Regions from separate parts of the Arthrobacter sp. Sr33 genome, predicted to be linked through region 3. Evidence: riboswitches for the same ligand, from Rfam matches in the RefSeq annotation. Region 3 holds a riboswitch; each other region holds the start of a gene.
The links. A riboswitch is a leader RNA that binds a small molecule or an ion and turns the genes downstream of it on or off. The one in region 3 is predicted to bind cyclic di-AMP.
Positions count from the first base shown of each region.

Region 1 (7,360 bases), on a different contig from region 3:
CATCCGTCGGGAGCATATCGGCGGCAGAGGGTATAGCCGTCGAGGTTTCTTCGGGAGCCATGTCCGTCGGCTTCCCTGTCGCCGGAGCGCAGCCAGCACCGGCCACCAACAATACAAGTGCAGGCAAGAACGCAAACTTCTTCGTGGTGACCTCCCAGGTGGTTCGATCTTGTCATGGCCGGTACGACGCGCCGGCATCTCAACAAACCGATATTTGGCGTCTCTGTGACCTCCGGCAACACCTTGCATTCAGTGCCTCGCCTGTTACGAGCGTCCCACAGACCACCGCAGGGACAAGAACCAGTGTGCAGGTCAACCGTAGATATGAACCCTTCCAGCGGTGTCATCGGCCGCAATCCAGCTCAATGGAGTCCGCAGCAGGGGTGGGGCGACGGACCGAGTGCGCTCCTTATGGGAGCGACACTTCACAACCTTGGAGGGGTGTACTCACTAGCTGCTTGCAAAGCCTGGGAAGGGGATCTCCATTCCTGACCTTTCTGTCTTCCATTGAGCAACATCGTCATACCTGTGTGCAATAGTCGGCGTATTTGGTAGTCAATCTGACTAGACTTCTAGCTATACGAATGCCAACCTTGGTCATCCTGACCGCGCCTATTGAGGAGAACCATGGCCATCAACAAAGATCAACGTCCGATCAGGGATGCTATTGATCGCGCTGTCCTCGAAGCACTCGACGCTGACCCTCGAATGACCGTGCTGGCCATCGCGCACCGCACAGGGTTGGCCCGCGGCACGGTCCAGGCGCGCCTGGAGCGCTACGAGTCACAAGGTGCCCTGAGGGACAACAGCGTGCGCATCGCGCCAGAGGCCCTCGGCCTGTTCATATCAGCGCATGTAGCCGCAGAGCTTGACCAGCACAGGATCGATGTTGCCGTTGAAGGGCTCCGCGCCATTCCCGAAATTGTCGAATGTCTTGCACCCGCAGGAGAAACAGACCTTCTCTGCCGGGTTGTCGCTCGCGACCCGGACGACCTCTACCGAGTGTCAGAAGAGATTCGCCTCTGCCCCGGAATCCTGCGAACCAGAACCAGCATGTTTCTTCGCCAGCCCATCCCCTACCGGATGAGTCCGCTGCTTGCGACGCTGGGTGGCTAACCCAACGGATCGGTACAGCGGTTCCGCTGCGCTTCATGCCTGGTGACTGTCTACGTTCCTTATTGCTGCCCTTGCTGCTGCAGGAGGTCGGCGTGGTGAAGCGCGGCAACGTTTGGGTGGGCCCGCAACCGATAGCGCAGAGCATTATCCCCATAGGTTTCAAGGATTGGGCTGTTGGTCGGGTCCACCGACAGCCCCTGGGCCTTGGCGTGAAATTGCGGGCTCATGCGCAGTGCGGGCATGGTGGCATCCAGCGCCGGATTGTAGAAGAAGGGCAGGGAAATCCTGTCGGTTCCGGTACCAGGTGAGATGACACGGTGCAGTGTCGCCTTGAGGTAGCCGTTTGTCGCCAATTCGAGCATTTCACCGATGTTGACCACGAACGTTCCAGGAACCTGGGGTACGTCGACCCACTCTCCTTGGTATTCGACCTGGAGTCCGCCCTTTCCCGGTTCCACCAGGAGCAGTGTGAGCACTCCGCCGTCGCGGTGCGACCCGACGCCCTGTTTCGGCTCGTTGCCGGACTCCCCCGGGTAACGCACGATTTTCAGCATCGGGAAGGCGCTTGAACCAAAGGCTTCATCGAAACTGTCCTCCGGTGCACCGAGAGACACAGCAAGCGCCCGTAAAAGGTCGAGGGAGATGGCACTCAGTCGCTGTGTCCACTCAGAGACGATCTTCCGCATCTCGGGCAATTCAGCCGGCCACAAATTGGGGCCTTCCAACCGCCAGTAGTCAGCGACCCCTGCCGCCGGTTCCACAGCGTTGCGCTCGACGCCAATGTCGATCTGCTCTCGCCAGTCCACCGCCCGATCAGTCAATTCGGCGCCCATCCTCGTGTAGCCACGAAACTGGGGGCTATGAACGTTCTCCAGCTCGAGTTTTTGCTCCTCCGACAAGTCGAAGAAGCGTCTGGAGGTAGCGAGCATGGCGTCAGTGAGCTCCTGCGGGATGCCATGACCTGCCAGGTATAGGAATCCGACCTCGTGCATCGCATTGCGCAATTCGTCCCGGAAGTCCGATGCCTCCTCGGGGCCTGCGTTCAGCTGAGAGTAATCCAGGACGGGCAGTGATTCGAGTGACAAGTTCTTATAGTCCTTTACAACGCGTTTCGGAAACCGAAGTCCGTATCCGCTTCAATGTTACGACTCAAGCCGAAGAGACGAACGATCCCGTTGCGAAGTATGTCGATCTGACTTTGTGGCCCTGCGCAGTCCTCGCTTCAGCCCAAGCCGCAGCTTGGGAGCTGCAGTGAAATCAGGAGGCGGTCTTCACGACGAGCACGTCACAGGGTGCGTTATGTACGACACTCCACGCAACGCTTCCCAGAACCCGTCGAAGCCCCTTCATTCCCACGTTGCCTACCACCAGCAATTGGGCACCGACACGCTCGGCTTCCTCGATGAGGACATCCTGCGGCTTGCCCCGCCCCGCAGCGGGGCGCACCTTCACGGAAGGGTGTTGCTCGCGCAGTTTCACTGTAACTTGCTCGGCCAACTTGAGAGCCTGCTCTGCATCATCCAGTATCCAAGTGTCGTTGCCGATATGGACAACTTCCGTGTTACCCGTAATGTGCGCGCTGACCACCACAAGTTCTGCATCGAGGCCTTCGGCAAGAGTCGCGGCGCGCGATGCTGCCTTGTACGCGGTCTCGCTTCCATCCACACCAACAATCACACTTCCGGTCATGACGTTTCCTCCTCGAACTTCGAACCGCAATTGCGGTATGTGGTGCCTACTTGGTTCGCTTACCTTACTCGGTCAAAGAATCCCATGCCTCTTCGCCGACGCCCGGATCAAAACGGCCGGCTCGGTGACTATTGCAAGCCCCTTTCAGCGCCGCAGTGGAGCAGAGCGAATTCCGTCGAGGTCACCCGAATCGGAATCCCGACAGGAGAGCCGATCCTTACTGGTGTACTGGCTCGTGGGGGCCTACATTACGGGCATGACTAGTTATCCCGTACCAGGCACGCATAGTGACGAACCCCATGACAACACCATCCATGGCAGGCTCAATTGGCTTCGAGCGGGTGTGCTTGGAGCCAATGATGGGATTGTCTCGGTCGCTGCCCTCGTCGTCGGAGTTGCGGGAGCGACAACGGCAACCCCCGTGATTCTTGCCGCTGGCATTGCCGGTCTTGTCGGCGGTGCGATATCCATGGCCCTCGGAGAGTATGTGTCCGTGAGTAGTCAGAAAGACAGCCAGCAGGCCCTCATCGCCAAGGAACGCCTTGAGCTTGAAACCGAGCCTGAAGCGGAACTTGCGGAGCTGGCCGGAATCTACGAATCGAAGGGGCTTAGCCAGGACACAGCCCATCAGGTGGCAGTGGAACTCACCAAACACGATGCCCTGGGGGCCCATCTCGAAGCTGAACTCGGATTGCGCGAGGACGCCGTGGCGAGCCCGCTAGCTGCTGCGGCCGCATCTGCGCTGGCCTTCACCCTTGGCGCGATCCTGCCCCTGCTGACGATTCTTCTGTTTCCAGAGGAAACTCGTGTCCTCGCGACCTTCGTCGCAGTCCTGATTGCCCTCGCCGTAACCGGCTACGGCAGCGCACGGATTGGCGGCAACCCGGCGACGCGCCCGACCGTAAGGATCGTTCTTGGCGGCGCGCTGGCATTGGCAGCCACTTTCCTTATCGGGTCACTCCTGGGCACCACGGGAGTGGTCTGACGCTCCACTGATGCCTGGGAATCGCTCTCTCTTCATTGAGGTTGCCAACCAGGGAGGCGCCGTCAGTGTAAATGTTTGTACATTTCGTTTTTCCGAGTAGGTTTAATACAGTGCCCCACTGAAGGTGGGGCTTATCGAGGCCTTTTACCGAACCCAGCCAAAGGCCTTGGTCCTTTAGATAGGAAGGCTGGGGCGGGGAAACCATAGGTGGGTTCTTTAGGAACCCTTGGGGTGAAGCCGGGCGGGGCGTTTGTCCTCGTGCGGCCGGGTGTCTCCCATCCGAATCCGACAGCTCACCTCGTAGGTATAGGGAGAGATTATCCATGTCATCAAATACTGTGCGCGCCCGACATCGCGCCGATACGAAAAGCCGTTCGATTCTTCTCCTCAGCAGGCAAGCCGTCCTGCCTCAGGGGGGACCCAAGATCGCCGCGCTTGTGGTTGCTTCCGGAATGCTTGCGGCGGGAGCAAGCCCCGCCCACGCTTCGGCGATCGCCCACCCGGCGCAGGATCACACCGTTTCATCGTTCTCATCGGCTGCTTCACCAGTCGAAGTGGAGGGGAGCCCCACCAATCAAGGCACTGCGTACACCGTGAAGTCAGGTGATTCGCTGGGCGCTATCAGCGTTCAGACAGGTGTGGCGTTGCACAAGCTGCTGAGCCTAAACCAGCTCACCGTCGCGTCAATCATCTACCCGGGAAACACCATCGTGCTGTCCGAGGAGTCGAATGCCGTGACTGCTGCACCGGTTGCCTCTGGCTCCGCAGCCTCGTCATCAGCGGTTTCCGACTTTAGCGTGAGTACACAAAGTGCATCGATCAGTCCCCTGAGTAACCGGGTGAGCAGCGAGTCAGGAAATATCTGGGATTCCTCGGACGCTCCCCAGAGCGGTACTGCCAACAGCCGTATTCTTGCCTTCGCCAACACGCAGTTGGGCGCTATTCAGGACTGCACCGTCCTGGGCGAAGGGGCATTGCGAGCCGCCGGGGTGATGGGGGTGGGAGACGAGTCCCCTGAGTCCTTGATGGCCTTCGCTACTCCGGTATCAGATCCCCAGCCCGGCGACTTCGTCTACTACGCCGACGGCGGGATGGGCTTTTCACACAACGCCGTCTACCTCGGCGACGGACGAGCCATCCACAGCGGCTGGAACGGTAACCAGACCGTTGAGGAATCCGTCAATGTGGGTTCCGGTCCTGTCTATTACCGGGTCAACATCTAGTTATCCAACCTCGCTGGCGGGGCTCTGACCTCGCTGACAGCGGTGTTTCTCGGACGCGCCCGGACACCAGATCCGACAAACAGGGATCTGGTGTCCGGGTGAATCCCCCTTTTCCCTCCCCTTGTGCCTTCCCAGGGGGCGCACGATGCCAGGAGTAATGAATGCCACAAGAATCTGATCAACGAACCGCGGGTGTTCGATCGGCCACCCTCATCGCTGCCCTGCTTGTCGCCGCGCTCATCCTGATTATTGGTTTGATCGCTTCCCAGCGAGCCTCCTCACCCGCTTCAGATGGATCAGGAACAGACGTCGCAGAGGAATCCGGCGGCCGGGAGGAAGAAAAGTTCGATTTATCCCGGCGCATCGCCGACGACCCGTTAGCAATGGGTGAGGTCGACGCCCCCGTTGTTCTAGTCGAATACGCCGATTATAGATGCCCGTTCTGCGGGGTTTTCTCGCGCGAGACATTGCCGGCGTTGGTCGAGCAGTATGTAGCTAGCGGAGAACTAAGGATTGAGTGGCGAGATTTACCTGTTTTCGGGGCTGAGTCTCTTGATGCTGCAGTTGCGGGCCGGGCAGCAGGGGAACAGGATAGGTTCTGGGAGTTCAATAAAGCCGTCTTCGCTGCGGCCCCCGACCGCGGACATATCAGCCTCCCGCGCGAGGAGCTGATCCGCATCGCAGAAGAAGTTGGGGTAGCCGACATCACGGCGTTCACAGCGGATCTGGACTCAGAGGAGCTCAATCAGGCTGTTCAAACCGACGCTGAGGAAGCCGCAGCCCTGGGAGCTACCGGAACACCCTTGTTTCTGGTGAACGACATCCCCATCTCGGGCGCCCAACCAGTAGAAGTATTTGAACAAGCCATTGAGACTGTGTTGGCAGAAACCAGTCCCCAGTAATGCTAATCGGATACAGCGGGGCGTTCCTCGGTGGTCTCCTCACCCTCCTCAGTCCGTGCTCAGCATTGTTGCTGCCAGCATTCTTCGCGTATGCCTTCAGCACAAAACGGCAACTGGTCGGCCGGACCTTGCTCTTCTACGCAGGATTGTTGTGCACCCTCGTACCCCTGGGGGTCTTCGCTGGCACCCTGGGGTCTCTCGTCACCACTGACCGACACATTCTCATCGGGCTCGCAGCCGCCCTTATGATCGTTTTGGGTCTCATTCAGATCCTCGGTGTCCGCCTACCGGCATTCATCCGTACCCGGTCCGCGACTGGCGGTTCCGGCGGTTCCGTCTTCGTCCTCGGATTGGCGTACGGGGTCGCAGGAGCCTGTACCGGACCTATCCTTGGGTCAATTCTTACCGTCGCCGCAGCTGGCAGCAACGCCGTCTACGGCGGAATTCTGCTCGCCATCTATGCACTGGGAATGGCAGTCCCACTGTTCTTCCTCGCGGCACTGTGGGACCGCCTCGGCGTTTCCGGACGTCGGTGGCTTCGTCCCCGCCCTGTAACCATCGGACGGTGGTCCAACACCTGGATTATGGTGATCTCTGGCTCCCTTTCAATCGGCATCGGAATCTTCCTCATCGCCACAGACGGAACAGCGAGTCTGGGTGGGATCCTTTCCGTTACTGACCAGTTCGCCCTCGAGAACGCGGTACGTACCTTCGCGGACTCAATCCCCGACGTAGCTGTCATGCTGTCAATTCTCATGCTCCTCACCGCAACCGGCGCCCTCTACTTACGCCGGCGCAGCCACAGGTCATCGGCACCCCCGAATGACCCCGCATCACCAGGAGCGTCTTCGGATCAAGTGTCAAAGGAAGCTCCATGACTCCCCGCACCGAGAACCCCACGACTCAGCGACCCACTCTGCTCAACGCTCTTCTTCAGTGGCCCTTACGCCGGTGGATCGCCGTGCTATTCGGTGCGGTGGCGACCTTCCTGCTCGTAGCCATTCCGACCGATCTCATCGACACGCCATTTTTCAGCCGTGAAGTTCCCCCCACCTGGTGGTCGGTGCCAGCACTGATCATCTCGTCGGCGCTAAGCGGCCTGGTCCTCGGTACCTATATCGCTCAGGATCGGATCGAGGAATCTCCGCGGACCCGTTCGGGCATCGCGGGGGCGATCGTGACCTTTTTTGCCGTCGGCTGCCCGGTGTGCAACAAGATCGTCTTGCTCGCTCTGGGAACCTCGGGAGCGATGCAGTACTTCGAGCCCATTCAACCCCTCCTCGCGGTTCTCGCTATCGGCCTACTCTCCTGGGCCTTCTACCGGCGCGCCACGTACGAGGATCGTTGCCCAGTCCCAGCGAAGTCGGTATAACGGCCGTTTGTTCAGGACGTCGGCGGATCCGCTTTACACCCGAAGTTGGTCGCAATCTCCACTCGGTCACCCA
Region 1 is NZ_JBTNDD010000002.1:56,194-63,553, reverse strand. It holds gene ACX80T_RS03215 (serine hydrolase) at 1-61, opposite strand, end outside; gene ACX80T_RS03210 (Lrp/AsnC family transcriptional regulator) at 628-1,116, shown strand; gene ACX80T_RS03205 (isopenicillin N synthase family dioxygenase) at 1,176-2,201, opposite strand; gene ACX80T_RS03200 (universal stress protein) at 2,374-2,805, opposite strand; gene ACX80T_RS03195 (VIT1/CCC1 transporter family protein) at 3,062-3,790, shown strand; cyclic di-AMP (ydaO/yuaA leader) riboswitch at 3,933-4,111, shown strand; gene ACX80T_RS03190 (LysM peptidoglycan-binding domain-containing protein) at 4,114-5,013, shown strand; gene ACX80T_RS03185 (DsbA family protein) at 5,175-5,915, shown strand; gene ACX80T_RS03180 (cytochrome c biogenesis CcdA family protein) at 5,915-6,793, shown strand; gene ACX80T_RS03175 (hypothetical protein) at 6,790-7,287, shown strand; gene ACX80T_RS03170 (GntR family transcriptional regulator) at 7,299-7,360, opposite strand, start outside.
Region 1: another riboswitch for cyclic di-AMP. It lies ahead of ACX80T_RS03190 (LysM peptidoglycan-binding domain-containing protein); the one in region 3 lies ahead of ACX80T_RS13030 (C40 family peptidase).

Region 2 (7,360 bases), on a different contig from region 3:
TGGCCAGATGGTCGTTGAGCGAGTTCGGCTGGTACTGCTGCACCATCCACACATCCGAGAAGCCGCTGTGGTGCAGGTTGGAGAGGGGGATGTCGATCAGGCGGTAGGAGCCGGCGACGGGCAGCGCCGGTTTGGCACGCTTATCCGTCAGCGGCCCCAACCGTCCACCCGAACCGCCTGCGAGAACGATCGCAAGGACGGACGGTCGGTTCATGGTTGCGCTCCAGGTGTGGGTTGATTCAGGATCCAGTGGGTACTGTCGAGGCGGGCCAGGATCTTCTTGCCAATCCGCTCCAGGTCGCGGACGTCGTCGTCGGTCAACGCGTCGAAGACCGACTCCCGTACATGGTCAACATGCTCGCGGGCCAGTAACTGCAGATTCGTCAGCCCGTCCTCGGTGATCCGGGCGGTGGTGACCCGACCATCGCTGGCGCTGGGGCACCGGGACACCCAGCCGCGCTGCTCAAGTTTCTTCACCACATGGCTCAGGCGGGACAGTGACGCATTCGACCGGGCAGCGAGTTCACTCATCGCGAGGGTGAGGTCATCAGTCTCGGAAAGCATCGCCAGGACGTGATAATCGAACAGCGTGATCTTGGCCTGCCGGAACAGGTGGGCGTCCAGCGTGCCAGGGAGCATGGTGGTGACGGCGTAGAGCGCAAGCCAGGCTTGCCGCTCCTCGGGATTCAGCCATCGGACACCACTCATCCCGCCATTCTGGCACAGACACCGTTTGCCACCGGGGCCCCGCCGGCCGGCTGGGACCCTAGGCCCACGCCGGGCGGGTGAGCTCCGGGTACTTGGCCGTCAGCACATCCCCCGAAGACACGCCGCGCAGGCGCCGCCCAACCCACGGCGACAGATAGTCGCGCGCCCACTGGGCGTCCGCTCGTAGCTGATCTATCCGCGACGACGCCGGCGCGGCCTCCAGCTCGGGCAGGTCGATCTCGTGGGAGGCCCGCAACACTTCGAGCACCCGCCTGGCCATGAGGGTGTGTCCGGCGGCGGACATGTGCATCCGGTCAGTGTCCCAATAGCCCCAATTCTGGAACTCCCTGAACCGCCAGTAGTCCACCACGTCGGCGTGGTGCCGGTCAGCAATTTCACGGACCAGTTCGTTATAGATGGCCGTCCGCCCGCGGGTCTTGCCGAACACCGCCGACCCCACCGAATCAAAACCGGTAAACAGCACCACGGCGGCGCCCGAGCTCGCAAGGCGGGCCACGCCGTCGTCGTAGGCGGCCATCAGCGCGTCAATGTCGATCCGCGGCCGCAGGATGTCGTTGCCACCCGCGTAGATGGTGATCAGCGTGGGCTGCAGGGCCAGGGCCCGGTCAACCTGTTCGTCGAGGACCTGGCGCACTTTCTTGCCGCGGACGGCGAGATTCGCGTATCCCCAGGAGCTGTCGGCAAGGATCAGTTGCTCGGCCACCCGGTCAGCCCACCCCCGCACCCCGTTGGGGCTGGCTTCATGCCAGTCGCCGACGCCTTCCGTAAACGAATCACCGAGGGCCACATATCGTTGAGAGAATTCCACTAGAAGAGGCTACCTGCTCCCGCCGCGCGATAAGGTGGCATTGCAAGCAGACTGATAACTTTTTGCAGTGCACCCTGCTCCCCTCCCCACAACCTGAGAAGGACATCATGACCCAGCCCTCCGACACTCGGACCAAGCGCGCCGCGTTGATCATCAACCCGGTCAAGAACACCGGGGCTGATATTCGTGCGATCGTTTCGGAGCTCTGCGCTGCCGAGGGGTGGGACGAGGTGCTGTACCTGGAGACATCGGTTGATGACCCCGGCCGTGGTCAGGCACAGGAAGCCGTCGATGCCGGCGTGGACGTGGTGATCGCCGCTGGCGGTGACGGAACGGTCCGCTGCGTGGCCGAGGTCGTCAACGGCACCGGCGTCGCACTGGGGCTGATCCCGCTCGGCACCGGCAACCTGCTGGCCCGGAACCTGGACATCGCCGTCGACGATCCGGAGGAGGCCGCCAAGGCAGCCCTGTTCGGCACCGAACGCAACGTTGACGTCGTCCATGTCACCGTTGACCGCGCCCAGGACTCGCACGTGTTCCTGGTGATGGCGGGGCTGGGGTTTGACGCGTCGATCATGGCTGACACCCGTGATGACCTCAAAGACAAGGTGGGCTGGCTGGCCTACGTCGACGCCGGCATCCGGAACCTGAGCGGCAAGCCTGCACGCACCCGGATCACACTGGACGGCGGCGATGTCATCGAGCGTCGGCTGCGCAGCGTGATGGGCGGCAACTGCGGCAAGATCATGGGCGGGCTGGAGATTTTCCCCGGCGCCAAGATTGACGACGGCCTACTGGACATCATGACCGTGGCGCCCACCGGCCGGCTCGGCTGGCTTGGCGTCGTGGGTAAGCTGTTTGCCCGCGGAAAGGGCAAGGACCCATCGCTCGAGTACTTCCAGTGCAAGGAAGCCGAGATCCAGCTCGACGAGCCGCAGGAAATCCAGCTCGACGGCGACCCCCTCGGCAAGGGCACCCACATGGTCCTGCGCGTGGACGCTAATTCGTTGCGCCTGCGGATGCCTTACGGCAAGAAGGATCCAGCAGTCGTCACCCACCCGGAGCCCTAAGCCGCGAGGGCCGGGCCCGGGCCGGGTTAGAGCCGGGTCTGGGGATCGACTTTTTCGCCGTCGACCAGGAGCTCGAAGTGGAGGTGGCATCCGGTGGAGTTGCCGGTGCTGCCGACGGCGCCCAGGCCCTCGGCTTTGCCCACTTTCTGCCCCACGGTCACGCCGAGCACACTGAGATGGTTGTACGAGGTTTGGAGGCCCCCGCCGTGGTCCACCACGATCCGCTGGCCACCACCATAGGCATGCCACCCGGATTCCACGACGGTGCCCGCGCGTGATGCGAGGACCGGCGTACCGCAAGCCCCTGAGTAGTCGGTCCCGGTGTGCAGCTCGTCGCCGTACCCGCCCATCGGGTTCACCCGGTAGCCGAACGACGAAGCAATTTCGGCACCCTTGATCGGGGTGGTGAACGCTGCCGCGTCGCTGGACAGGACAGTGGTTTTGGCCTTCGGGGTTGCGGCCGTCGCGAGCGGGGACTCCTTGCTGAAATCAATTTCTGCTTCAGCGTCAGCAGTAACCGGTGCGGCTACGGCGGGGCCGGTTCCGGCGGTAGGGGCTGCCGAGGGGGAAGCCTCTGGCGAGGGGAAGGCTGCGGTGAGAACGAGGCCCGCCGCTGCGGCGAGGACTCCCACGGCCAGCACAGCTGACCGGCGGTTGGATTTCAAGATGGACTTAGGCGGGGCGGACGCGCGGCGGCGCCCGGACGTGACCGGCTGGAGCAAAACAGGAGCCTCTCTGCAACGCCGGTGAAGTTAGCTGTCGGATTCGAGCAAGAGTTGACTCGGCCCACTGCTGCTCTTCCAGTGAGCGGAAGAGTGGTTTGCGAAGGGCTGCACCCCAAGGCAGAAAACTGCCGAAGATGGGTCCTCCACCCCTGCCACGGTGAATTGGGGGCCGGCTGCTGACAGGGTTAGGCGTGCAGTCCGGGAGCCACAATGATGCGGATGGCTCCCTATAAGAATAGAGTGCTTAGCCGAGAAGTTATAATTTCGTTACACAGATCACGGCGTGGCGACTAGCCAAGTTCAGATCGGCCCCTGCGCCAATACCCCATGAAGGCCACCTGCTTGCGGTCAATCCCGACGTCGCGCACCAGATAACGCCGCAGCCCACGGACCACCGCGGCCTCGCCCGCGATCCAGGCATAGAACGGGAGCGCACCGGAGGGCCGGTCCGGGTTCAGCGAGGAATTCAGCGTTGACGCGTTCAGCCGCTGCGGGGTTTCCCACAGGATCGTTTCGTCAATGTTCACTTCTTCCGGCTCGGGGCCTGCTGTGGCTGCGGCAGCGGCGGCGAGGGTCAGCCCGGCGCGGGAGCTGGCATCGACTCCGACGGCGAACGGCGCGGCCAGCGACACCCAGCCGGGCACCCGAACCGTATCCCGGACCGCCGCGTCCAGCAGTTCACCGTGGGGGCGTTCCCCCCGGGCGAGCCAGATGATTTCCACCGCTGAGGTGGTGGACACAGCCTGGAAGTCTGCGTGGTCCGGCACTTCAAGGAAGGCGTGCCCGCCGACGTCGGCGGGGAGGGACTCCAGAATGGCGCTGATGGCGGGGACAGCTGTCTCGTCGCCGGCGAGGAGGACCTGCTGGGCGAGCCCCGGACGCCACTCGATCCCGCCGTAGGAGCCGGCGGTGGTGCAGGTGGCGGCGTGGACGTTCGGGCCGATCAGCCAGATCCGATCGCCGGGGGTGGCGGCGGCGGCCCACAGCGACGCCGGCCCCCCGTTCCCCTCAGCATCGAAGTGCATCACGAAGTCGACGTCGATCTCTGGCTGGTCACCATCGCACCGGGCCGCCCTGACGGTGTAGGTGCGCATGGCGCCGCGCTCGGCGGGGTCCATCGCGAGCCACCGCTGATACCAACCCGAGCCCTCGGGCGGTGACTCGAGGAGCTCCCGCATGTTCACGCGGGGGGCATCGTCGTCGCGGGTGGCGGGGATCATGACTTTGATCCGCAGGTCGAGCGTTGGCCCCTGCACCCCGAAGTCCCTCAGGCAGGACCCGCCGAAGGTGATGCGTTGGAAGTTGTCGCTGAGGCGCTGCACCCGGGTGACGACGACGTCGAAGGCTGATACCGCCGAAACGGTTCCATCGGTGCGCTGGGATGCGCGCTCGCTCCGTCGGGCCGTGCGATTGCTGACTTCGGTCATGTTGCTGCCTCCAGGTGGTGCGCGGACAGCGTGTCCTGCGGATTAGGCAGGAACCCCTGCCCGGTGGACGTTTCGGGTGACGGCTGAGTAGCTCCGTCGCCTGAGTGGTGCCGGCCGACCGGCACCACCATGGGTGTGCCGGATACGGGGTCCGGGATGACGCGGCATTGCAGACCGAAAACCGAGGTGACGGTCTCCTCAGTCACCACCTCGGCGGGACTGCCCTGCGCGGCGATCTGGCCGTCCTTCATGGCGATGAGGTGATCGGCGTAGCGTGCGGCGAGGTTCAGGTCGTGGAGCACGATGGCCACCGTGGTGCCGTCGCGCCGGTTCAGGTCGGTGATCAGATCCAGTACTTCCACCTGGTGGGTGACGTCGAGGAAGGTGGTGGGTTCATCCAGCAGCAGGATGTCGGTTTGCTGGGCCAGGGCCATCGCGATCCAGACCCGCTGCCGCTGCCCACCGGACAGTTCATCGACAAAGCGGTCAGCGAGCTCAAGGGTGTCGGTGGCTTGGAGGGCGGAGGCGACGGCGACGTCGTCGTCGTTGGTCCACTGCCGGAACCAGCCCTGGTGCGGGTAGCGGCCGCGACCCACCAGGTCGGCGACGGTGATCCCATCCGGGGCTACCGGTGTTTGCGGAAGCAGCCCGAGGATCCGCGCGACGGTGCGGGTGGACAGCGAGTGGATGTCCTTGCCGTCGAGGTTGACGACGCCGGCCGACGGCTTCAGCAGGCGGGCCAGGCCGCGCAGCAGGGTGGACTTGCCGCAGGCGTTGGCACCGACGATCACCGTGACCTTGCCGGCCGGCAGCTCGACGGTGAGGTCCTGGACCACTTTGCGGTCGTCGTATGCGAGTGTCAGCTCGCTGGCTGTCAGAGCCATCTCAGCCTCCCTGTCCTGTCCTGTTGGCGGTCACGAGCAGCCACAGCAGGAACGGGGCGCCGAGGACGCCTGTTACTACGCCGACCGGAAGTGACACACCGGGAATCATGTTGGCTGCCACGAAGTCTGCGGCGAGAACTATCACCGCGCCCACCAGTCCGGCCGCGGTGAGAGACACGGCGCCCTTCACGAGGCGGCGCGCGATCGGGCCGGCGAGGAAGGCGACGAACGCCACCGGCCCGGCGGCGGCAGTGGCAACGGCAGCCAGGGCCACTCCGACGGTGATCAGAGCTAGCCGCGATGGTTCGACCCGGATGCCGAGACTGGCGGCGGTATCGTCGCCCAGTTCCAGTCCTTGCAGCCCCCGGGACAGGACGGCCGCCGCGGGGATCAGCAGCAGCAGGGCGAGGATGAGGATCGTGGCGCGGTCCCAGTTGCTAGAATTCAGGGAGCCGTTGAGCCAGACCAGGGTGTCCGATGCGGTGCGGATATCGGTGCGGGTGAGCAGGAAACTGACCACCGCGTGCAGCACCGCGGCGAAGCCAATTCCCACCAGGATCAGCCGGTACCCGGCCGCCGAGCCGCGGCGGGAGAGCAGGTAGATCGCTGCCGCGACGGCGAGTGCACCGATCAGGGCGGAAAGGGAGACCGCAACGCCCGCCGCCCCAAACAGCACTATTGCTGCCACGGCGGAGGCACTGGCTCCGTAGCTGATCCCAATGATGTCGGGGCTGGCCAGCGGGTTCCGGAGCATGGTCTGGAAAATGGTGCCCGCCAGGCCGAAGGCCACCCCGATAAGGACCGCGATCACCGCGCGGGGAAGCTTGTTTTCCATCACGATGAAGGTAGCGCCGGGGATATCGGCGCCGCCGAGGATCCTGAAGAAGTCCGGGATGGTCACGGTATAGGTGCCGAGCAGGACGGAGACCGCGAACAGGACGGCGGTGACCCCCGCGAGGATACCGATCACCAGGCGGCGCTGGGCTGCTTGCCGGCGTCGACCGCCGCTGACGGTAGCCGCCGACGGCGGTGTGGCAGCGCCATTCGGTGCGGCAGCGCCATCCGGTGTGGCAGCGCCATTCGGTGTGGCAGCGACGTCCGGGGCGGCGGGTGTGGCCGCGCCGGTCGGGGGCGCTGGGTGGAGGCTCATAGTTGGGCCAGCTTCCGGCGGCGGACCAGCCAGATGAACACCGGGGCGCCGATGACGGCGGTCATGATCCCCACCTGCACCTCGCCGGGTGGCAGGATGAGCCGGCCGACAATGTCGGCTCCGATGAGCAGCACCGGGGCAAGTGCCACCGAGAAGGGCAGGATCCAGCGGTAGTCGGGGCCGGTGAGCACCCGCACCATGTGAGGGATCACCAGGCCCACGAAGGCGATCGGTCCGGCGGCTGCGGTCGCAGCGCCACAGAGGATGACGACGCCCAGCGCCGCGACACCGCGGGCTATCGCCACGTTCTGGCCGAGCCCCTTCGCGATGTCGTCACCGAGGGACAGGCTGTTCAGTGCCTTACCGGTCAGGAGGGTCAACAGGATGCCGACCACGAGGAACGGCAGGACCGGCAGGAGGACATCCCAGCCACGGCCTGACACGGTGCCGACCTGCCAGAACCGGAACCGGTCGAGCGTCTCCTGGTTGGACACCAGGACGGCGTTCATCAGACTGCCCAGCCCCGCGGACAGGGCCGCCCCCGCGAGCGCCAGCTTGATGGGGGTG
Region 2 is NZ_JBTNDD010000003.1:280,568-287,927, forward strand. It holds gene ACX80T_RS06420 (glucose-1-phosphate adenylyltransferase family protein) at 1-214, opposite strand, end outside; gene ACX80T_RS06425 (MarR family winged helix-turn-helix transcriptional regulator) at 211-708, opposite strand; gene ACX80T_RS06430 (SGNH/GDSL hydrolase family protein) at 767-1,537, opposite strand; gene ACX80T_RS06435 (diacylglycerol/lipid kinase family protein) at 1,645-2,607, shown strand; gene ACX80T_RS06440 (M23 family metallopeptidase) at 2,634-3,272, opposite strand; cyclic di-AMP (ydaO/yuaA leader) riboswitch at 3,334-3,517, opposite strand; gene ACX80T_RS06445 (siderophore-interacting protein) at 3,623-4,759, opposite strand; gene ACX80T_RS06450 (ABC transporter ATP-binding protein) at 4,756-5,643, opposite strand; gene ACX80T_RS06455 (FecCD family ABC transporter permease) at 5,645-6,793, opposite strand; gene ACX80T_RS06460 (FecCD family ABC transporter permease) at 6,790-7,360, opposite strand, start outside.
Region 2: another riboswitch for cyclic di-AMP. It lies ahead of ACX80T_RS06440 (M23 family metallopeptidase); the one in region 3 lies ahead of ACX80T_RS13030 (C40 family peptidase).

Region 3 (7,360 bases):
TCCACGGCCCGGGGCGACAAGGCCCAGAGCGCGCTCCTGCTGGAAAAAGTTGTTGCCGAGATGAAATCCCGGATCTCGGCGCGGGTACACAAGGAAACCCAGCGGCGAAAAAACGCCCTGGAAACGTCCTCAATGCCATCGAAGCTGGCCGACTGTCGGATTGACGACGTCGAACGGTCCGAACTGTTCATCGTCGAGGGTGACAGTGCGCTGGGCACCGCCAAGCTCGCCCGCTCCTCCGACTATCAGGCGTTGCTACCCATCCGGGGCAAGATCCTGAACGTACAGAAGGCATCGGTGGGGGACATGCTCGCCAACGCCGAGTGTGGGGCGCTGATCCAGGTGGTGGGCGCCGGGTCGGGCCGCAGCTTCCAGCTGGACGCAGCGCGGTATGGGAAAGTGATCCTGATGACCGACGCCGACGTTGACGGCGCCCACATCCGCACGCTGCTCCTCACCCTTTTCTTCCGGTACATGCGGCCGCTCGTAGACGCCGGCCGGGTGTATGCGGCGGTCCCGCCGTTGCACCGGGTCGAGGTGGTCAACCACGGGTCAAAAACGAATGACACCATCTACACCTACTCCGAGCAGGAACTCTCCCGGCTGCTGGCAGAGTTGGAAAAGCAGGGCAAGCGTTACAAGGAACCCATCCAGCGGTACAAGGGGCTCGGTGAGATGGACGCCGAGCAGCTGGCGGAAACCACCATGGACCCGAGGCACCGGACTCTTCGGCGGGTGCGGATCCAGGAAGCCGAATCGGCTGAGCGGGTGTTCGATCTGTTGATGGGCAGCGACGTCGCCCCGCGCAAGGATTTCATCGTGGCTGGCGCCGCCTCCCTGGACCGGGAGCGGATTGACGCCTGACCCCTCGTGGGGTCAAGTCCCGCCAAGGGCACAAGGTCAGTCGGATAAGTCTTGCTACGGATTTGTCAGCGGACTTCGATGGTCCCCATCATGCCGAGGTCTTCGTGATCCAGGATGTGGCAGTGGTAGACGGAGCGTCCGCGGAAATCGTTGAAAGCCACCCGAACTTTTACACTTCCGTTGGCGGGCACGTTCACCACGTCCCGCCATATCGTTGTGTTCGCTACCTGACCGTTTTCTTCAATAGTTTGCATCGGCCAGACGTGCAGGTGGAACGGGTGGTCCATGGGGCCCGTGTTGGTCAGCGTCCATTCCTCCACATTCCCGGCCGCTACCGTTGTGTCTGTTCTGTCCCGGTTAAATTCGTTGCCGTTAATGGTGAAACGCATCATGCCCATGCCCATGCCCCCGCCCATGCCCCCGCCGGCCATGACGATTTCCCGGCGTGCCGCGATAGGGGCTAACCTCAGGTCTCCCAGTCCCTTCTGCGTGGTCGGGGCTGTCAGGGATGCGACCGGTTCGCCGGACACGTGGAGGGTGGCCAGCGCGAAGCCGTCGGGGCGGCCGGCCGGGTTGTTGCGTGCTCCGGATTCGCGTCCCGTCATTCCCGGTGCCCTTCCCCGGCGCTGGTAGAACGCTCGGAGCACGGAATCACCGGCCGGGATGGAGATGAGAAGATCGGCCCGGTTTCCGGGCAGCAGGAGAAGTCGATCCACGCTCTCGGGTGTTGGCAGGCGCCCGGAGTCCATGCCGAGAAGCTGCAGTTGCCCCTCGTCGACCTGTAGGCGGAGGTAACGGGACACGCACGTGTTGATGATGCGCCACCGTTCCCGTTGCCTGGGGCGGGCACTTAATTGCGGGTTGCTTTGCCCGTTGACCAGGACCAGTTCACCTTCCCGGCCCATCATCCGTTCCATCGCCGGGACTGCGACGATGTTTCCCAGTCTGTCCAGGGTGGTGTCCGAAATGACCAGTACCCGTTCCGTACTCACCTCGATGGGTTCCACATCCTCAACGATGATTGCTCCAAAGAGCCCGGCGAAGATCTGATCGGCGACCATGCCGTGGTGGTGTGGGTGGTACCAGTACACGCCAGGTGGATGATCCTCTGGGAGTTTGTATTCGTAGTTGAAGGTGTTGCCGGGGTCGACTGAGATGAAGACATTGTCCCCATTGTCTTCGGGAGAGACGTGAAGCCCGTGAACGTGCAGGTTGGTGGGCTGGTCCAGGTTGTTGACGAGTCTGATCTTGAGGACATCGCCAGCTTGTACGCGGAGTGTCGGGCCGGGGATACCCCCGTTGTAACCGAGGGCTGCGGCCTGTCGGCCGGCCAGCAATATTTGTCCCGGTGCGGCTTCCAGCCGTACCTGTAGCTGACCGTTGTTGCTTCGTAACACTGGAGGTTGGATTAGTTCGCTTCCCGTGACGGGTGGCTCCCGCGTTGTTAGAGTCCAGATCAGGCCTGCACCTCCAGTCGCCGTCCCCGCGATGCCGAGTCCCCCCAGTAGCAGCGCTTGGCGGCGGCTGATGGGGGGTTTGCTACGGGCCCTCACCGAGAACTTCGAGCTGTTCGCGGTACTCTTCGGCGGTGAGTTCTCCCTTCGCGAAGCGCTCGTCCAGGATCTGGTGGGCGGTGCTCCGGCCGTGGGGCGGGCCGCCCACCCCTGAGGCATCCCGTGACGCGTATCCGACACGGCCTCCGTTGCCAAGGACCCTGACTGCGAGCAGTACCAACAGCACAATCCCGATGATCAGGAGGACGCCCCAAAGCCACATCCACGCTGATCCCTGCCCATAACCCCACATCATGCCGGATACCTTTCACCTCGAGATGATTTCCAGTCTCCGCCTAGCGTCGGCCCAAAAGTAGAGTCTTAGGTCCCAATCGGTCCCAGGGTGACTTCAGTCGCTGCGGGATCCGGGTACCCGGATCAACCCTTGACATATACCCCTAGGGGGTATACCTTATGAGTACCCAAGTGGGAAGTCCGGCCCTAAGGGGGCCGCTTACTCCCAGAAGGTCCCTCAAGCAGCTGTAGCCAACGTGAATGACCCGGATGGCTACACCCGCTGATTCTCGAACAACCATTCCTCACTTTTTGGAGACCCTCATGTGCGGCACTTCTTCCGAACTGACCCTGACCGACACATCATCTTCCGGATGTGCCTGCTGCGCCCCCCAGGACAGCAAAGCCAAAACGGTTCCCCAGGCTGGCAGCATCAGCGCCAGTTTCGGTGTCGCTGGCCTGACCTGTGGGTCGTGCGCGTCCCGGGTTAGCTCTGCAGTCGGCGGGATTGATGACGTCACCGACGCCCAGATTGATCTCGTGTCCGGCGGGACCTCCACGGTCACCGTTTACAGTAACGAGGCGGTTCCCTCAGCAGCAGTACGCTCGGCGGTCGAGCAGGCCGGGTACCAGCTTTTGAGCGCCTGACTTTTTCCCTGGTCCGGCCGGATTTCCCGGGCGCGAGGTGGATCTCACCGATTCTGGGTACGGATGAACACCCTCGGGTGTGCTTCTGCCCGATGCGGCAGATAAAGTCACCGACGCGGGAATTGAAACCGTCTTCGTGGCCGTTCCCGAAGCTCATCCGGCCGGGCTAACCAATTGAAGCCACTCACGCCAACCTGATGAAGCCTGGGAGCGCATATGCGCCGACGGAAGGCTCAGCGCAGTAGTCTGCTGATTGCCTGTGTTGCTTCCTTGACCTTCGCGTCGACGGCTTCGGAGGACCCAGTGGTTTTGGCTTCTTGGGCTGCGGTGACGACGCAGTGTTGCAAGTGGTTTTGCAGCAGGCCCAAACTCACGGCGTGCATGGCACTGTTGACCGCCGCGACCTGGGTGAGAATGTCGATGCAGTACTGATCTTCGTCGACCATCCGTGCTATCCCACGGACCTGTCCTTCAATGCGCTTCAGACGCCGCAAATAGGCCGCCTTGTCCGGGGAATAACCGTGCACCGCACCGGCGGTAACCGGCTGATCCGCGACGGTGGACTCCGGCGCGGGGACTTCCGTGGCAGCTGCCCCAGGGGTGTCATCGGTACTGTTCCGAGGTCCGGCTCCGGCGTTCACGGCGCTATCCTTTCAATGCTCCGACCTGTTCTGGTCGGACCCAGATGAGGCCGTTGGTACGTCCTCGACCATGCGCTCTGCGCGGCCTTTATAAGTATCATCGACGATCCACCCCGCCGTGAACGCTCGATAGATGAAATAGGTTCCCTGGAGGGTCGGCGGCCCGCGGGTGCGGTGATCCTTGAAAATCCCGTTACCCTAACGTGACTTCGATACCACGGTGGGGTATTCTCATTCGAGTGATCCCGGCACCCCGCCGAGATCACATTCCCGCGCAGAATGCCGAGCCCTGCCGCTGCACCGGGACCCGTTCGCACAATCCAGATGGCAGGGACGGGGGAACCACGTTTCCACCGGGCCACCGCACGCGGTGACCCTCGGGGTTAAGTCGATCTGACTATCCAGTGCTAGACCTGCAGCATCGTTCGCGATGGCAGGCGTAGCCCATAGGTAGAGGACGGCCGGGTGACTCCCATCCGAACCCGACAGCTCACCCCGCAGGCATGGGAGAGGCAAACAATCATGTCACGTCAGTCCATTTCGGCACGCCACCGCGCCGCCACCACCCACTCCATCGCCCTCGAGGGTCTGACCCAGTCGGCCAGGACCAAGGCCGTAGCACTGGGCAAGCCAGCCATCATCGCCGTCGCGACCGGCAGCCTCGTCTTCTCCGTCGGAGCGACCGCCCACGCAGGAACCTACACCCAGGGCGCAGCCACCACCGCTCCGGCAGTCTCAGCACCCGCAACAGGAGTCCACACTGTCGCATCCGGAGACACGCTGGGAGCGATCGCCGCATTGCACGGTATTAACCTCGACACCCTGTTGGCGCAAAACGGCCTGTCCTACGCTTCAATCATCTACCCAGGTCAGCAGATCCAGCTCACCGGCGGCGCAGCCGTCAGCGCAGCCGCCGTTCCAGCAGCAACTGCAAGCCAGGCGTTCTACTCAACACCTGCACCAGCACCCGCCGCACCGGCAGTAGTTGCAGCACCAGCCGCACCCGCTGCCGATGCGGCACCAGCAATGATGACACTGGCCTCCGGTGCCATCACCCCGATCGCACCCGCAGCCAAGGCAGCTCCGGCCAGCGGAGTTGGCGCAGCACTGGTCGCCTCGGCCTATGGGCAGCTCGGTTCCATCCAGGACTGCACCATCCTCGTCGAACGCGCTCTGCGCTCCATCGGCCTGAACGTCGGCGACCTTGGACCCCTGCAGTTCGACCAGTACGGAACCCGGGTCTCCAGCCCCGCGCCCGGCGATCTCGTCGTCCGCCCCGGCCACATTGCCATCTACGTCGGCAACGGCAAGGTCATCAGCAGCGGCATGAACGGATCAAACCTCACCATCGAGCACCCACTATCCGACCTCGGCGGTTCATACTTCGTACGAGTCAACGGCTAATACCCTGACTCACGGAGTTTCTTTGTGAACTGAACTGAAAGTGGCGGGTGTCCTGGACGGAGGGCACCTGCCACTTTCGTATCTCCGGAAAGCAGATAGTGCCACACGATCCGCTCCCATGACTACTCGTCATGGCACCTGCCACGAGCCAACTCATTAGCTCGCCGAGCTACCCCCCCACTTTGGGGCGCGGATTATTTCCACAGTTCCTGTACCAGCCGCGCCGGATGCCGCGACTAAGTGTCCCAACGATCACCGACGGTCACTGAGAGTATCTAGCCAATCCCAGTGACCGTGCCCGATCAGTGGGAGCATTGCTCATAAAACCAGCGCCAGGCAGCGCTAACCCAGCACCCAGGGGGCAATCAGCAGTAGCGTCGGCGCCCCCAGTAGCAGTCCCGAGGCGCCGAGGGCGGCCGCCCGCTGGGGCAGCGACAAGGGCGGCTGCGGAGTGAGTAGCCGGTGAATCCGGTTAAGGGTGGCACCAGCATCCTGGTCAGGGGTCGCGCCGGGAGCAAGCGCCGTCACCGCAAACGAGTCACCGTGGGCGAAACCGCCCTGCTGGTCGGGCAGCGACCCGGAGGCGACGATAGCGATCGCCCGGGCCAGGACTGGCTCCCGAACCTGCTTCAGAGCCTCGTCGTCGGCGAGCATCTCGATCAACTCGTTGACAGCCCGCTGCGCCAGTTGTGACGTGGGCAGCCACGGGAGGGCCGCGCGCCAGGCCGCAAACGCCCACAGGAGTAGGTGATGTCGCTGGTGGAGGTGCGCCCGCTCGTGCACCAGTACGGCGTCGAGTTCGGCGGGGGTCAGCAGGTCGAGGAGCCCGTCGGAGAGCACGGTCACTGATCTGGCACCACCCGGAAGGCAATAGGCCACAGGGGTGGGATGGTTGATCACCAGCGTTGCCGGCCGGTTTGCTGCCGGGGAGCTGAGCAGGTTCAGCATGTCCCGGTGTCGCTTACGCTGCCCACGAATCTTGGCGTAAGTCAGCAGCAGGGTAAAGATCAGGTGGGCGCTGAGCAGCCCAGCGGCGCTCAGGGCGAAGACGTGGACCAGGCCGAGCGTGTCGACCGGCTGGTTGGCAAACGCCATGTCGCCGAAGCGGCCAAGGGCTTCCACCAGGTTGTCGCCGAGCGGGTCGAGACCCCAGACCAGCATCGCGCCAATCATTGACAGTCCGCCCGCGAGGGCGATCGCCTGCCACAGAATCATCGCCGTAAACGGTGAACGGGTGGGCCACTTTGCCCGAGACAGGGCTACCGGCGCAGGCCAGGCGAGGACGACGGCGAGCCCGGCCAAAAAATGGGCGGCCCAAAACATCCGTTCAGCTGCCGAGCAGTTTGCGCAGAGCCTGTGCCTCGCTGTCGGAAACGCTTCCGATGAACCGTGCCAGGACTGCTTCCCGGTCTGGGGCGGTGACGAGGACTTCGTGCATCAACTCGGCGGTGTGTTCCTCCCGGCTGGTGATCGCACGGTAGCGGTGCGGGCGGGTTTCCCGCTCCCGTTCCACGAGCCCCTTCTTCTCCAGCCGTGAGAGGACAGTCAGGACTGTCGTGACGGCGAGCTCCTTGCCCACGGCTTCCTTCGTCGCCAACGCCAGCATGTCGCGCAGTGCGTTCGCGGTCAGTGCCCCGGGGGTGCCCCACAGCAAATCCATCACTGTGCGTTCGAGTTCTCCGAGGGTGGCCATGCAAGTCCTTCGCTAAAATTGTGGATGAGTACTTCAAATCTACTCTCTTTTTCGCCAAGGTTCTACATGCGGTAGAACAAGATGTCGGTTGCTCAGCCGATGGTTGACCGTCCCGGTGATTTAGGCTTTTGCCATGACAAAGCCAGAATCGGACTTCTTTCCCTCCGGCACGCCGCTGCATTGGCGTGCCATCACGCCTAATGATCTGGGTAGTTGGCATGAGCTGCTGCACCGGATGGCCAAGGAAGACCAGCCGGACTGGGTGGAGGAGCGGGCCGACCTGGAGCAGATACTGGGCTCATCGAAAACCGACCCGGCAAAGG
Region 3 is NZ_JBTNDD010000009.1:137,799-145,158, forward strand. It holds gene ACX80T_RS13005 (DNA gyrase/topoisomerase IV subunit B) at 1-864, shown strand, start outside; gene ACX80T_RS13010 (multicopper oxidase family protein) at 930-2,393, opposite strand; gene ACX80T_RS13015 (SHOCT domain-containing protein) at 2,404-2,673, opposite strand; gene ACX80T_RS13020 (heavy-metal-associated domain-containing protein) at 2,976-3,299, shown strand; gene ACX80T_RS13025 (metal-sensitive transcriptional regulator) at 3,533-3,940, opposite strand; cyclic di-AMP (ydaO/yuaA leader) riboswitch at 4,243-4,459, shown strand; gene ACX80T_RS13030 (C40 family peptidase) at 4,463-5,344, shown strand; gene ACX80T_RS13035 (M56 family metallopeptidase) at 5,687-6,667, opposite strand; gene ACX80T_RS13040 (BlaI/MecI/CopY family transcriptional regulator) at 6,672-7,037, opposite strand; gene ACX80T_RS13045 (GNAT family N-acetyltransferase) at 7,171-7,360, shown strand, end outside.